DNA from 3 places in the Leisingera sp. CC-HEC096 genome. Region 2 is predicted to be linked to each of the others. Evidence: riboswitches for the same ligand, from Rfam matches in the RefSeq annotation. Region 2 holds a riboswitch; each other region holds the start of a gene.

Region 1 (5,085 bases), 3.5 Mb from region 2:
GAACTGGCTTGCGGACACGCTGGACTAAGGCGCATATTGCCGCAAACCGCGCCACAGCCAGGCGGCGCAGAAGAGGCAGGCAGATATGAAATTTCAAAGCAAAGAAGACATCGAGTCCCCTATTGCCGAGGTCTTCGGTGCGATTTCCGATTTTGAGCTGCTGGAGCGCTCCGCCCTGCGCCGCGGCGTAGAGCTGCAGCGTAGCGGCGACCTTGCCCATCCGGAGAACGGCCTGGCCTGGGACCTGAAATTCAGCTTCCGCGGCAAGCCGCGCGACATCCGGCTGACTTTGTCGTCCTACGCACCGGTGACGGGCCTGACTCTGTCCGGCAGCGGCAGCGGCGTTGACGGCCGGATGGAAGTGGAGCTGCTGGCGCTGTCGCCGCAACGGACCCGGATGTCTGTAGAGCTGAAGCTGACCCCCTCCAACCTGACCGGCCGCCTGCTGGTGCAATCCCTGAAGCTGGCGCGCAGCAACCTGACCCGCCGCTTCAAACTGCGCCTCGCCGAATTCGCAAAACTCACCGAAGAACGGCTGAACCGCACCGCCTGAGCCGCTGCCAGGCGCCCGGCCCCGGGTCAGGCCTGTGGCAGCAGGCGCGGCCACAGGGCAGCGTTTTCGCGGGCAAATGCCCCCAGGTGGCCAATTGACTTCAGCCCCAGCTCCCGCGGGGCCAGAACTGCCCGGTTCTGCGCAGCACCGCCGAACACCTCACCCAGCCGCCAGACCGCCTCCGGCGGCACAACGTCATCATCCGCCATCGCAAACAGATCCACCGGGATGCCGGTCTCTGCCCAGCGCGGCTGCGGCAGTCCACGCCCCGTCTCCGGCAGATAGCTGCCACGGGTGGTGCACCAGCGCCGCCATTGCCAGTAAACCCCTGCCGGCAAATCGGCCCCGAACCCCACCGCACGCCCGGGCAGATAGCCCAGGACACGGGCCGCCAGCGGCACATGGCCGAACCAGAAAGCCAGCGCCAGCGCGCGGTAGGGCCAGGGATGATCGTGGTGATGCACCAAGCCGCCCGCAACCACGATCATGCGGGCGACGTCCTCAAGATCGTCCTGCAGGGGCATCAGCATCGCGCCCAGCGAATGGCCGATCACCCACAACGGCACGCCCGCATAGTGCCGCCGCATTTCGGCCCGGGCAGCGGGCTGATCCGCCAGCGCCCAATCGGCCATTGTCACTTTGGACCGGCGCGGATGGTCCAGCGCCGAGTCTCCGAAATCCGTGTAATCATAGGTCAGGCAGGCGATCTGCCGCTCTGCTGCCAGCCAGCGCGCGAAATGCCGGTAAAAGCGCTGCGGCACACCGGTTGCGCCGTTCAGCACCACCGCTGCCTTCACCGCGCCATCCGGGTGGTACAACCGCCCCGCCAGCGCCCCCGTTCGCGAGGCAAAGCGCACCTCTTCCTCCCGGAAACCGGCGGTAAGTTCTGCGTGTCCGTCGAGCATGGCAGCCTCCTAGACCAATCGGTCCAATTCCTGACTGGACCATTTGGTCTAATGCTGTCAAGCTGCCGCCATGACTGACGTGACGACAACCAGCCCGCCTTCCGGCAGCCCGGCCCCGACCCGGGACCGGCTGATCCGGGCGGCCGCCGGCCTGTTCCGGAACAAGGGCTATAACGGCACTGGCCTGGCTGAACTGCTGGCCGCCGCCGAAGCGCCAAAGGGTTCGCTCTACCACCATTTCCCCAACGGCAAATCCGACCTCGCGCTGGCGGCGTCCACTTGGGCCTCGGACCAGATGCTGGCCCTGATTGATGCCGCCTTCGACCCGGCCCCAAGTTTCGAGGCCGGGGCCAAGACGGTCTGCTACAAGCTGGCGAAACTCTTTGACAAGCAGGGCAAGTGGAGCGGCTGCCCGGTCTCTGCGACCCTGTTCGCCGGGCCGGAAAACGACGCCTTCCGTCAGCACGCCGCAGACCTGTTCGAGAGCTGGATCGCGGCCACCGCCCGCCACGCCCAGCGCCTGGGCCTCCCGCAGGATGAGGCGCGCGCGGCGGCGGAGAACTTCTATATCCTGCTGCAGGGCGGCTGGCAGCTGGCGCGGGTGCGGCGCGATTCGGATGTGATCCGCGCCCTGCACACCCAGATGCAGCTGCAGAAAACCGATTGACGACTCAGTGAACCAGCCGCTACCGCTTGTGGTGATGGTTCCCGTGCCACAGAATCTTGTGTCCGGGATGAAAAGGGAACACGGTGCGGCCCCGCCCCAGGCAAGGCCAAGTCCGCGACTGCCCCCGCAACTGTAAGCGGCGAGCGACCCCGATAGAGCCACTGGTCTGATACGAGACCGGGAAGGATCGGGAAAGCTGCGACCCGCAAGTCAGGAGACCTGCCATCGAACGTGTAACTCGAACCCGGGCGGGGTGTCCGGACAGGGTCTGATGGCACCGCGGGACTCCCGCTTTCTCATCCGGTCTCTTGTCCCCCAAACCCCCGCACCACGCGCGGAGGGCGCAGATATGATGTGGACGGACCAGACGCATTTCTATGCGGCAACGGATTGCAAATACCTCGGGAAGCCTTGTCCAGCGGCAGAGCGGATGATCGCCAAACTGGCCGAGGCGATGACCAAGGCCAAGCCGCTGACGCAAGAAGATTTTGAAATCACCGGCACCACCGCGCTGGACGGCTGCCCGCGCACCTGCCCGGCGCAGTTTGCCGCCAGCCACGACCGGATCCGGCTGTTCTGCGGCGTCGGCGAGGATGCCCCGCGCGAGGGCCTCGACCGCTTTGCCGATGCGATCCTCAGCCGCGACGGCACCGGCTTTGCCGCCTCCCGCCTGGACGCCCGCCCCTGCGCGCTGATGGAGGCCCTGCCGAGAACCGCAGAGGCGCGGCAGGCAGAACGGATGATGGCGCTGTGAGCCCGCTTCCAACGGCACCTGCCCGGCCGTTCGGCCGGGCGAAGGGGAATACGTTCTAACCCGCCAGCTGCCCCGCGCAGGCCCAGTCCAGCTGCGCGTCTGTCTCCACTGCGCAGGGCCTGACCGACCGCAGCCGTGCCAGTGCCTGCGCCGGATCCTCGCCGCATTCCACCATCAGCCGCAGCACCGCCATCCCGGAGCGCCCGCAGCCGCCCCGGCAATGCACCAGCACCCGGCCGCCGCCGCCCAGCGCCTGCCGCGCCGACCGGCTGGCGGCCGGCCATTTCGCCGCCACCTCCGGCGGCGGCGTGCCGAAATCCGGCACCGGCAGGTGCAGCCAGCGGCAGGCCATGCTCTGGAGGTCCACCCCCAGCCGCGGAGCCCCGGCGGCCACGTGCTCGGCCTCCGTGGTCATCGATAACACCAGCCCCGGCTTCCATTGGTAAATCTGGATCAGGTCGCCGCGGTAATCCCCCTCGGCACCGGGCAGCCGGCACAGCGCTAGAATGCCGCCGCCCGCGGACAGCGCGTGGATTGTCAGCCCAGCTTGCGCCGCCTCATCCTGCGCTGCTGGATCAGAGGTATCTTCAGATCGCATACCGCCTCCTAGCCGCTGCGTTCCTGCCTCCCCGCATTGCCCCCTCGGCCCCAGCCTAACCGGTCAGCGCACATTCCCAAAGTGCTTTTGCAGCCAGAGGATTGCCCCGTTCTGCGGTGGACGAACGGGCTGCGCTTCAATACCCTGCGCGGAACGCGGACCACCCCGCACACCGAATCCGGCACGAGACACCATGAACGATACCCCCAGCGGCACCACCGGCGGCACCGGCCAATCCCAATACCAGGTTCTGGCCCGCAAATACCGGCCCGAGACCTTTGCCGATCTGGTGGGCCAGGACGCGATGGTTCGGACGCTGAAGAACGCCTTCGCCGCCGACCGCATCGCGCAGGCTTTCATCATGACCGGCATCCGCGGCACCGGCAAAACCACCACCGCACGGATCATCGCCAAGGGCATGAACTGCGTCGGCGAGGACGGCACCGGCGGCCCGACCACCGATCCTTGCGGTAAATGCGAGCATTGCGTGGCGATCATGGAAGGCCGCCATGTCGACGTGATGGAGATGGACGCCGCCTCGCGCACGGGCGTCAACGACATCCGCGAGATCATCGACTCGGTGCAGTACCGCGCCGCCTCTGCGCGCTACAAGATCTACATCATCGACGAGGTCCACATGCTGTCGACCAGCGCGTTTAACGCGCTGCTCAAGACGCTGGAGGAGCCGCCCGCGCATGTGAAATTCATCTTCGCCACCACCGAAATCCGCAAAGTGCCGGTGACGGTGCTGTCGCGCTGCCAGCGCTTCGATCTGCGCCGGATCGAGCCGGAGGTGATGATCGCCCTCCTGCGCAAGATCGCCACCGCCGAAGGCGCCGAAATTGCCGAGGACGCGCTCGCCCTCATTACCCGCGCCGCCGAAGGCTCTGCCCGGGATGCGACCTCACTGCTGGATCAGGCGATTTCCCACGGCGCCGGAGAGACCACCGCCGATCAGGTCCGCGCCATGCTGGGCCTGGCCGACCGCGGCCGGGTTCTGGACCTCATGGACATGATCCTGCGCGGCGATGCAGCGGCAGCGCTCACCGAACTCAGCGGCCAGTACGCCGAAGGCGCCGACCCGCTGGCGGTGCTGCGCGATCTGGCGGAAATCACCCATTGGGTCTCGGTGGTGAAGATCACCCCTGATGCAGCGGAAGACCCCACCGTCAGCCCGGATGAGCGCGCCCGCGGACAAGCGATGGCCGAAAACCTGCCGATGCGCGTCCTCACCCGGATGTGGCAGATGCTGCTGAAGGCGCTGGAGGAAGTCGCTGCCGCGCCAAACGCGATGATGGCCGCCGAGATGGCGGTGATCCGCATCACCCATGTGGCCGACCTGCCCTCGCCCGAGGAACTGATCCGCAAGCTGCAGGACACCCCGCCCCCGCCGCCTCCGGGTCCCGGCAGCGGTGTGCCGATGCAGGGCATGGGCGCCCCGGCCCTTGGCGGATCGGGCGGCGGCAATGCCCAGGGCGGCTATGGCGGCCCAGGCGGCCCCGCCGACGGCGCACCTGTGGCCCATGGCGGCGGCGGCACCGTGACCGCGCTGGTGCCGCAGGTCAGCTCCGCGCTGGCCCGCTACCCGACGTTCGAACATGTGGTCGA
Region 2 (5,085 bases):
CAGAGTATTCTCCGAAGCGCGGCCAAAGGTGGTGGTGCGCAGCATCGGGTAGACATTGGCGGGGACATAGGCAATCAGCCCCGCCGCCAGCCAGGCCCAGACCCGCTGCAGGCTGGCTGCGGAGGGCGGTGTCAGCTCGCTGCGGCAGCTGTAGCAGATCTGCGCGCCGCCCGGATTGACGGCCCCGCAGGTGCGGCAGCCGGTCAGCCCGGCCTCGGCTGCGGTCAGGAACCGCGGCGGGTCTTCAGGGTTTTCCATACGGTCAGTCTGCAAATTGTACTGTCAGTCAGGATGGTCACCACCAGAAGCGCTGCAAAGGCCCAGAAGGCGGGGCCCAGCCCGACCCGGGCGAGTCCGGACACTTTGACCAGGGCGACCGCTACGCCGATAATGAAGATCTCGGCCATTGCCCAGGGCTTCAGCCATTCCGCCCAGCGGTAGACCGCGGCGGCATGCGGGGCAGGGTGCCAGCCCAGCGCCATCGGCGCCAGGGTGTAGACCAGGGCGCCATAGCGGGCGGCAGGCAGCAGCACGATCAGCAGGCCGGTGGCCAGCGACAAGGGCGCCATCGGCCCGCGGGAAAAGGCCAGCACCGCATCCAGCACCGACGCCCGGTGCGACAGCCCCTGAGCCTGCAACTCCAGAAACGGGAAACCGGCCGCGGCGGCCAGCAGGATCAGCGCGGTCAGCGACAGCATCGCGATACGGGTCATCGCCCCGGACTTGGGTGCCGCCAGCACGGTGCCGCAACGGGCGCATCTGGCGACCGCATGCTTGGCCACCTCCTGATCGCGGTGCAGCACGTCGCAGGCAGGGCAGGCAATCAGCTGTTCTGGGTCCATCTCATCATTGTCCGGTCGCGCAGCCAGGCTCAGCACGAAGTTCCGCCTGCCGCGGCCTGAGCTGCAAGCGTCTCGTTGCTGACCCGCCTGTAATTGGCGAAGGCGTTGGCGCTCATAACCACAAAGAAACTGTCCATATCAATCAGAACATAGCCTTTTTCCAGCAGCGCGCGCGAGAGTGCGGTGACATCGTCTTCATACAGCCGGCGCCGTCCGCAGATCTCCTGCAACAGTTTGCGCGGGATCCTGTAGCGCCCGGAGGTCTTGCCGCCGAATTCCTGGGAATAAAACCCTGCCAGGGCATTTGCGGCAGTGTCAAAGACGGGCATTCAATTTTTCCGGAAGATTTTTGCCTATAGACAAGAAAATATCACGTATGTACTGGGGCGGCAACCGCAGGTCTCCGGCAGCGAGGAGCAGCAGCCTGCGCACGTGGCATTCGGCCGAGGGGACAGGATTGCAGGCGGCTTACCTGCGTCCACTCTCGCCACGGGCAGTTGCGCAAGAGACAGGAAAGGATTTCAGATGGGACTTGCCAGGCAGGCGGGCAGTGTCAAACCTTTCACCCGCAAAGGTCTCAGGACCGGGGCCAATCAAATCAAGGGGGCAGTATGAAGGCAAGGCAGCATTTCACCATCGGCCACGCCAAGGTGGCGCCGGGCTCACGGCTGACGGTTGACCTGCCGGTCAGCGTTCTGTCCGACCACACGCCGGTCACGATGTCGGCGCATGTTGTGCATGGCCGCCAGGACGGGCCAACGGTGTTTGTCAGCGGCGGCGTGCACGGGGACGAGGTGATCGGCGTGGAGATCATCCGGCGGCTGCTGCGGGCGCCGAACCTGACGACGCTCAAGGGCACGCTGATTGCGGTGCCGATCGTCAACGCCTTCGGCTTCATAAACCACTCCCGCTATCTGCCCGACAGGCGCGACCTCAACCGGGTGTTTCCCGGCAGCGAGCATGGCTCGCTGGCTTCGCGTCTGGCGCATCTTTTCATGACAGAAGTGGTGGCCCGTTCGGACCTCGGTATCGACCTGCATTCGGCAGCAATCCACCGGACCAACTATCCGCAAATCCGCATCTCGCCCGATAACTCCAGCACCCGCGAGCTTGCCGGCGTCTTTGGCGCCCCGATCGTGATGCAGTCGCCGCTGCGCGACGGCTCGCTGCGCGGCGCGGCCAAGGAGACGGGCAAGGATGTGCTGCTCTATGAGGCGGGCGAGGGCCTGCGCTTTGACGAGCTGTCGATCCGTGCCGGGCTGGCGGGTATCCTGCGGGTGCTGCGGCACATGGGTATGGTCCCGGCCAAGGGCATTTCCAAGCCCAAGTCGCAGCCGCAGTTCTGCGTCTCCAGCAAATGGCTGCGGGCGCCGATGGGCGGGCTTCTGCGGGTGTACAAGGACGATGGCGAACTGGTCCGGGAAGGGGAGCTGATGGGCTCGGTGTCCGACCCGTTCGGTGAGCACGACGAGGACATCCTGGCACCTTTCGACGGGCTGATCGTCGGGCGTGCGGTAATGCCCATCGTGAACGAGGGCGATGCCGTGTTCCACCTCGGCAGGGTCCGCTCCGTCGAAAAGGCGGAGGATTCGGTGGAGGACCTGAGCGCCCAGCTGGAGGACGACCCGATGTTCGACGAGGATGAAATTCTTTGAACGGCAACATGGGGTCCAGCACTTGCCAATGGGTCCGGCTGCTCAACACGCGGTTGCCGCAGCTTCCGGCGGGCGCGCCTTTTGCAGGGGATTTCCGCAGCGGCAGCAACTTTTTCTTGCCGCAACCAAAGTGATGCGCTACGCGCGCTTTACCGGTCCCGCAAGGGCTAAGAGGGAATCCGCGGTGCCTGCCGGGCACCAACCGGAACTGCCCCCGCAACTGTAGGCGGCGAGTGCTGAGCCATCGCGTCACTGGATCCCAGCGGTCCGGGAAGACGGCCCAGACGATGACCCGCCAGTCAGGAGACCTGCCGGTATGAAACCGAAGCACACCGGACGGGGTTGTCCGGGGAGGTTGCCGGCAGACCGCGCTGCTGCTTTCAGGCGGCGCAGAGGAAGAGCTCAGGCTCTCCGCCCTGCCGGTCAATGCCCTTTCACCCGTTCTCCGGTCATTGACACATGGAGATCGAAAATCATGTTTCTGCGTTCCGGCCTGATCGGCCTTTCCTTCACCGTCGCGGCCCAGGCCGCGGCCGCCAGCGAGAGCTTTCCGCTGACCATCGAGAACTGCGGCCAGACCGTCACCTTCGAAGCACCCGCGGCGTCTTCCGTCACGGTTGGCCAGGCGGCCACGGAAGTGCTCTATGCGCTTGGGCTGGGGGATAAGGTGCTGGGCACTTCGGTCTGGTTCAACGATGTTCTGCCTGAATACGCGGACGTGAACGCCAAGGTCGAACGGCTGGCCGACAACGACCCAAGCTTTGAAAGTGTGGTGGCTAAACGCCCGGGCCTGGTTGCAGCGCAGTACGAGTGGCACATCGGCCCCGAGGGCGTGGTCGCCAAGCGCGAGCAGTTCCATGACCTGGGCATCCCGACCTATGTGATGCCCGCCGATTGCGCCGGCAAGGACAACACCACCGGCGGCGACGGCACCCGCACACAGATGTTCACCACCGAAAGCCTGTACCAAGGTATCGAGGAACTGGCGGCGATCTTCGGCGAGGCCGAAAAGGGCGCTGAGCTGGTCGCGGACTACAAGACGCGCGAGGCTGCGGCCGTTGCCAAGGCTCAAGAGGTTGCGCTGGAGGACGCCTCCGCCGTGTTCTGGTTCTCCTCGCCTGAGCTGGAGAGCGATCCGTTTGTGGCCGGCCAGAAAGGCGCGCCGGGCTACATGATGCAGCAGTTGGGCCTGCGCAATGTCATCGAGACGGACGAGGAATGGCCGACCGTCGGCTGGGAAACCATCGCCAAGGCCAACCCGACGGTGATCGTGATCGCCCGCATGGACCGCCGCCGCTTTGCTGCCGACGATTATGAGAAAAAACTGGAATTCCTGCGCACCGACCCGGTTGCCAGCCAGATGGACGCGGTCAAGAACAACCGCATCGTGGTGATGGACGCCCAGGCGATGGATGCCACCATCCGCGCCATCCCGGCGCTGGAAGACCTGGCCGCTGAGCTCAGCGCGATCGGCAACGGCGGATGAGCGCAGCCGCCGCACTTGCATGGCAGGGCGTCCGGGGCGCTTGCCTGGCTCTGCCGGTGCTGGCTGCGGCGGTTCTGGCAGGCGCAATGATCGGGGAAACCCAGCTTGCGCCTGACCTTGTCCTGTCCGTTCTGGTCAACAAGCTGGCCGGGGCAGGCTTGCCGGTCGACCCGGTGGACCAGGGCATTATCTGGAGCTACCGGCTGCCGCGGGCGCTGGTGGCCGGGGCGTGCGGCGCGGCGCTGGCGGTGACCGGTGTGGTGCTGCAGGCGCTGCTGCGCAATGCGCTGGCCGACCCTTACATCCTTGGCATTTCGGCCGGCGCCTCGACCGGGGCAGTTGCCGTGACCATTGCAGGCCTCGGCGGCGGCGCGCTGTCGCTGTCCTTTGGCGCCTTCAACGGGGCGCTGCTGGCGTTTGGCTTTGTCGCCGTTCTGGCACGGGCCGCCGGGGCGGGCAGCAGCCGGGCGGCAGCGGCGCAGATCGTGCTGGCGGGGATTGCCGGCTCGCAGCTGTTCAACGCGCTGACCGCCTTCATCATCGCCAAATCGGCCAATGCGGACCAGGCCCGCGGCATCATGTTCTGGCTGATGGGCAACCTCAGCGGCGTGCGCTGGCCGGACGTGTGGCTGGCGGTGCCGCTGGCGCTGGCGGGCTGGATGGTCTGCCGGTTCCACGCCCGCGCGCTGGATGCGTTCACCTTTGGCACCGATTCCGCCGCGGCGCTGGGCATCCCGGTGCGGCGGGTGCAGGTGGTGCTGATCTTTGCCACTGCGCTGATGACCGCGGTGATGGTGTCGATCGTCGGCTCCATCGGCTTTGTAGGACTGGTGATCCCCCATGCGGCGCGGTTCCTGGTTGGCCCCGGCCACCGCCGTCTGATGCCTGCCGCTGCGCTGACCGGGGCGGTGTTTCTGATTGGTGCCGACATCGTGTCGCGCGTCATCATTCCCGGCCAGGTGCTGCCCATCGGGGTTGTCACCGCGCTGATCGGGGCACCGGCTTTTGCAATCATCCTGGTGCGCGGGCAGAGGACGGCGCGATGAGGATCGAAGCCCGCAGCCTGTCCTTCTCCGTGCGCGGCAAGGCGCTGCTGTCGGAC
Region 3 (5,085 bases), 2.4 Mb from region 2:
CGCGCAGGACGTCGATGTAGCGGATTGTGAACATCATCAGATGCACCAGCCGTTCAGGGGTTTTGAGCGCAAACAGCGCGTGTCCCATCGTCACAGGTTCCATGGACCCAACCAGCGTCATGACCGCAAGAATGACTGCATTTGCGGTGAGGGCTATTTCCACCGCACGCCACAGCCCTTCCCAGCTGGCCTCCAGCCCCCAAACCGAAAAAACCGGGGTTCCGGGGACAGTAAAGGGCAGCAGTACCAGCATGAAGACGATAAAACTGTCCATCATCGCCATCCGTTTCAGCGTTTTCCGGGGTGGCAAGCCGGAAAACGCCAGCAGCCACATGGACAGGCCAAGCGCAGCCGAAAGCACCCAAAGATTGCTGAGCGAGACAACGACGACGGCATAGACTGCGCTCATCACGATGCGCATCCGAGGATCAAGCGTGGTGACCTTGGCGCGGAAAACGCCGATGCCGCTGAGCGGTTTTTCAGCGCCGGTCAGAACATAGGTCATGAGCTGCCGCCAATCTTACGCTGCGCGGCGATGTAGAAGCCCAGCCCGAACAAGCCAAAGATATAGCCGATGCCGCCAAGGATAGACTGAAAGTCCGACTTGTTCTTGAACGCGGTCAGTTCCTGCCGGAGCGGGCGCAGTTCGTTGCGAATCATGGCAGCCAGCTCAGCGCGGGCCTCACCGGACAGGCCGGCAGCCGCGGCGGATGAGGGGGCTTCAGTTGTGCCGCCGGCCGCAGGCATTAGCCTGCGCGGGTTTTGACCCAGGATCTGCGCGACCTCTGCCGCATCCATGATCACTTCCGCAACGTGGCCAGCGCCAAGGTCGCCGCGAAACACATGCGTTACCGGCTCCGACGGTGTGAACAGGAAAAAGCCGTCGGAGTCCGTATTGGTTTCACCCAGCTTGCTCCCAGCTTCGTCAAAGACTTCGATCAGCAAGTCCGGAGCCATTGCGCCATTGGAAAAGCCAACCTCGCCCTCGATATCCGAGCCGGAGGGGAATACCGCAGAGATCACATTGTGGGCCAATGCCGGCAGCGGTGCGAGAAGAGCAAGAATCAGAACACAGGACCGGATCACGTCAGGCTGCCTTTCGTGTCAAAGAACAGCTCAGGTTTCACCCGCCGGGCCAGGAAGATTGCGGCGCCTGACAGCAGAGCTTCGATAACCATCACAGGTATATGCGAGAAGAAGACAAGCTTGGCGGCTAGAATGAACTCATCGCCGGATAGCATTAGCGAGAAGGCTACGGCCAATGTCGTTGCCGCTATCGCAGCTCCGCCTCCGATACCGCCCCAGATCGCGCCGTGCAGCGGCGAGCCGCGAGCCACCAGCGGGCGGAAAGCCAGCCCCACCAAAACAGCGGGCAAGGCGATATTCACGGCATTCACGCCCAGCACGGTCAGCCCGCCAAAGCCAAAGAACACCGCCTGCAACAACAACCCGACAAACAGTGCCGGAAACGCGGCCCATCCCAGTACCAGCCCGGCCAGCCCGTTCAGGATCAGGTGAACCGAACTGGGCCCGATCGGGACATGGATCAGTGAAGCCACAAAGAAACTGGCCGAAAGAACCCCTGCCGCCGGAATGCGCTCCAGCGGCAGGCTGCGCAGACCCATGGCGATACCGCCGGCTGCAGCAACAGCGCCGCCAATCACAACCGGGTTTGACAGAGCGCCGTCTACGATATGCATCGGTCTGCTTTCACTTCAGCTCTTCAGCGTGGATCCACAGCACAGCATCCTGGCTGAGTTCCTTGCCGTCGTGCTCGGTTACCGGGCCGGACCCCAGAGCGGCAAAACCCCAGTAGCCTGCTTTCGGGATGCCGAAGGAAAACACGCCGTTCTGGTCCGCGATAGCAACGATCGCTCCGCCCGGCATCTCACCCACGGTGGGATCGGTGGCCGAAAACGCTTTGAGGTCAGGCTCGGCCGCCATGAACTCGATCTCGATTTCAGCACCGGGGACTGGCGCGCCGTCTGCCAGAACCTGACCGGAAAAGGTGGATCCGACGATCACGTTGTAAGGCTTGTTCAACGGCAGAATCTCGGTGGCCAGACCAACCGGCTTATCCCAGTCGGTCGGCAAAGTGTTTCGGTTCAGCACGACTTTTGAGATCTGTTGAATATAGATATCTTCGCTTTCCTCGTAGTAGGGCGAAGGCACGGTCACCACGACATAGTCGCCGGAGCGTTTCACCGGAACGGACGCCTTGTAGGCCGAAGCTTCGTTCTCAGCGCCCTTGAAAGTGGCGGGTTCAAGGCGATCCGAAAGGTCGGTCTTTTCGCCTTTGTGGATCATGAAGAATTCTTCCGGCGCGCCCATGTCCATTGCGTATCCGTTTGACATGGGATGCCAGAAAACCAAGCCCATCGGCACGTCACCGGGCTTCTCGATCAGCGCTCTTTCGGTGTAATTCAGCTGGAAATGCGCCGACGCGGCGGCAGGCAGGGAAACGGCCAGTGCTGCGGCCAGATAGTTCAGTTTCATTTCGTCCTCATTCGACGACGCAGGCGCACCTGCAATCAGGAATGAACAACGGGGAGTATTGGCACGGAGTCGCCGGAACGGCCGTCGCGCCAGACGCTCACCCCGGCGTCCGGTGGAAAAGGGCAGAAACTCCGCAAGCGGGGCCTCGGTCCTTGTGTCCGGCAGGTCTCCTGACTCGCGGGTCCTGGTTCGGCTGGCCTTCCCGGGGATGATCCCAGTGGCGTCTTCAGCGTCACTCACCGCTCACAGTTGCGGGGGCAGTCACGGATTTGGTCCCTTTTGGGTACGCCGCACCGTGTTCCCTATTTCTTCCGCTGCGCATTGAAACACTTGCGGAACCGGTCACACTGGTTGAATGGCAAAACCGAATTTCCGAGTCAAGCTTCTTGCCTTCTGCTCAGTCTCGGGATTGGCACTGCAGATGACTGTTTCCGGACTTCAACGGCCAGCTGGCAAGCCTGAGTGATGCGCGCAAACGGTGGCCGGTTTCCAACGGTATTCCTTTCGTGTGACCCGATTTCACGGGTTAAGACCGCTACCGGAATGACGATTGCCCGAGCCCGGCAGAGATAGTTCAAAGCACCGTACGTTCTGCCGGTATTGGGTTTTCCTTGCCCCTTGTTCGATCAGGATTTGGGGCTCTTCTGACCTGCAGAAGGCTTCCCGTTCAGAACCTCGCCTCGCAACCCGGCCTTAAAACCCTCGCGGCCACGTTCCCCAGAGTGATACCAGTGCGCTTCAAGCGGCAACAACTGCGCTCCCACCCTGTTTTGCCCTCTTTGCGACACGAGGTCTTCCGAAGGTAAAATCAGGGAACGCTTGGCCACTGGCGGAACAGGAGACGCGAACGGGAATGTTGGAGACACGAAAAAGGAAAGGTTCTGTCGCAAATGGTAAAAATTTATGTCGCGCGACAAGGGAGGAAGTGGCGGACCGAGGAGGATTCGAACCCCCGACCCCTTGATTCGTAGTCAAGTACTCTATCCAGCTGAGCTATCGGTCCACTGCGGCGGGGTTTACTCATAGCATCGCAGAGTCGCAACCCTAAAAGACGGCTGTTTCTGTTTTTCTTCACCAGCAGCTTCCGTACAAACCTCGGCGGACGGCTGAACCACAAGGGCGTGCCCCCGTTCGGCCGCTTTGACATCCGGCCGCTCTTCGCCCCAAGACCGGCCGGAATTGTGGTATAAGTCTGAAGCCATGTCTTCCCCGCCAGGCTTGGCGCCGGGGAAGGCGCGTACCGCAAACCGAAAGGGGGCGGCGGATGCCGGACCGGAACTCAGCAGGTTTTCAGCTCAGGCCGCTTGAAACAGCGGATCTCGCCACAGCCGCAGGCTGGCTTCAGAACATTGCTGACATGGCTTGTTTTGATCGCTCGAACCGCGTGCCGCTCAGCGCACAGGGGCTGGAGCAGTCATGGGAGCTATTGTCCGATACAAAGGCAAACGCCGATAAGTGCTGGTTCGCACTTACCACGGAGTCCAGTGAGCTGTGCGGTATCACCGGGCTGGATAGCATCTCAGCGGTGAACCGTGATGCCGTCATTGCCATGTTCATCGAAGAATCCAGGCGCAGGCAGGGTGTTGGGATACGGGCCCTGGCGCTGCTTCTGGACTTTGCCTTCCGGCAGATCGGGCTAAATCGCGTTACATCATACTACCGTGCCGACAATACCCGCAGCAAGCACCTGACCGCGCGTGCCGGCTTTGCGACCGAAGGCAGAATGCGGGCCGCATGGTTTGCAGAAGGCCGTTTCTTTGACATGGTCACTGTCGGCCTCTTGCGCGAGGAATGGGACGCCAGCCGCAAAGCGCTGGCGCAGGAGCTTGGCGCGGGCCCGCGCGTAAGTTTCCGCGGCGCAGAAGCCGCTGGCTGGGCCTGGCCGCCCGGCCCGGACAACCCGCTAGAAGGATGAGCGCGAATACCAGCGGCCCCAGCCCGCACTCACAGGAGGAGGACAGCTTGTGAGCGGCCAAAAAAAGACAACAAGAGTCCGCCGCCAGCTTGGTGCGGTGCTGTTTGCCGATGTCGTCGGCTATGCCCGGCTTATGGGCAATGACGAAATCGATACCTACAGTGCCCTGAAATCCCTCTTGGAACAGCTGGAAGCGGCTTGCCAGGCACATGAGGGGCAAGTGGTGGCGGTCCGCGGCGATGGGGTTCTGGCGCTGTTTGAGACAGCCACGCATGCTGTGGAGTTTGGCGTCGAGCTGCACCGTATTGCCGAGAAAAACAACCGTGCACGGCCGGACGATCAGCACCTCCGGTTTCGCGCCGGTGTGCATATGGGCGAAATTCTGGTCGATGACCGAGGTATCCATGGCGACAACGTCAACATTGCCGCCCGGCTGCAGGAGATCGCCGAACCGGGCCGGGTTTTTGTCAGTGCGTCCGTCTACGAGCAGATCCGCAACCGGCTGCGCTTTGGCTTCGAGTTCCTCGGCCCGCAGCAGCTCAAGAACATCACCGAGCCTGTCGCGGCCTATTGTGTCCGCAGCGAAGTCGCAGGCGCAACGATGGCGGCAACCCGGCGGCCGGAAACACGGCCCGCGCACCGGCCGCCGCCTGGGATCCCTTCGGTCGCCGTGC

Evidence for each region. A riboswitch is a leader RNA that binds a small molecule or an ion and turns the genes downstream of it on or off. The one in region 2 is predicted to bind cobalamin.
Region 1: linked by a shared signal. The riboswitch ahead of AC5STI_RS17425 (hypothetical protein) and the one ahead of AC5STI_RS00255 (ABC transporter substrate-binding protein) in region 2 are both predicted to bind cobalamin.
Region 3: linked by a shared signal. The riboswitch ahead of AC5STI_RS12060 (DUF4198 domain-containing protein) and the one ahead of AC5STI_RS00255 (ABC transporter substrate-binding protein) in region 2 are both predicted to bind cobalamin.

What each region holds. Positions count from the first base shown of each region.
Region 1 is NZ_JCAIJS010000001.1:3,601,349-3,606,433, reverse strand. Features, by position in the region: gene nudC (NAD(+) diphosphatase) at 1-28, shown strand, start outside; gene AC5STI_RS17440 (SRPBCC family protein) at 86-553, shown strand; gene AC5STI_RS17435 (alpha/beta hydrolase family protein) at 580-1,458, opposite strand; gene AC5STI_RS17430 (TetR/AcrR family transcriptional regulator) at 1,529-2,125, shown strand; cobalamin riboswitch at 2,144-2,366, shown strand; gene AC5STI_RS17425 (hypothetical protein) at 2,475-2,879, shown strand; gene AC5STI_RS17420 (protein-tyrosine phosphatase family protein) at 2,935-3,477, opposite strand; gene AC5STI_RS17415 (DNA polymerase III subunit gamma/tau) at 3,671-5,085, shown strand, end outside.
Region 2 is NZ_JCAIJS010000001.1:54,822-59,906, forward strand. Features, by position in the region: gene AC5STI_RS00235 (paraquat-inducible protein A) at 1-258, opposite strand, end outside; gene AC5STI_RS00240 (paraquat-inducible protein A) at 225-842, opposite strand; gene AC5STI_RS00245 (hypothetical protein) at 872-1,171, opposite strand; gene AC5STI_RS00250 (succinylglutamate desuccinylase/aspartoacylase family protein) at 1,454-2,497, shown strand; cobalamin riboswitch at 2,634-2,827, shown strand; gene AC5STI_RS00255 (ABC transporter substrate-binding protein) at 2,973-3,983, shown strand; gene AC5STI_RS00260 (FecCD family ABC transporter permease) at 3,980-5,029, shown strand; partial or broken gene AC5STI_RS00265 (ABC transporter ATP-binding protein) at 5,026-5,085, shown strand, end outside.
Region 3 is NZ_JCAIJS010000001.1:2,496,612-2,501,696, forward strand. Features, by position in the region: gene cbiQ (cobalt ECF transporter T component CbiQ) at 1-505, opposite strand, end outside; gene AC5STI_RS12050 (NikL family nickel/cobalt ECF transporter subunit) at 502-1,086, opposite strand; gene cbiM (cobalt transporter CbiM) at 1,083-1,700, opposite strand; gene AC5STI_RS12060 (DUF4198 domain-containing protein) at 1,711-2,496, opposite strand; cobalamin riboswitch at 2,640-2,854, opposite strand; tRNA gene AC5STI_RS12065 (tRNA-Arg) at 3,423-3,499, opposite strand; gene AC5STI_RS12070 (GNAT family N-acetyltransferase) at 3,761-4,411, shown strand; gene AC5STI_RS12075 (adenylate/guanylate cyclase domain-containing protein) at 4,461-5,085, shown strand, end outside.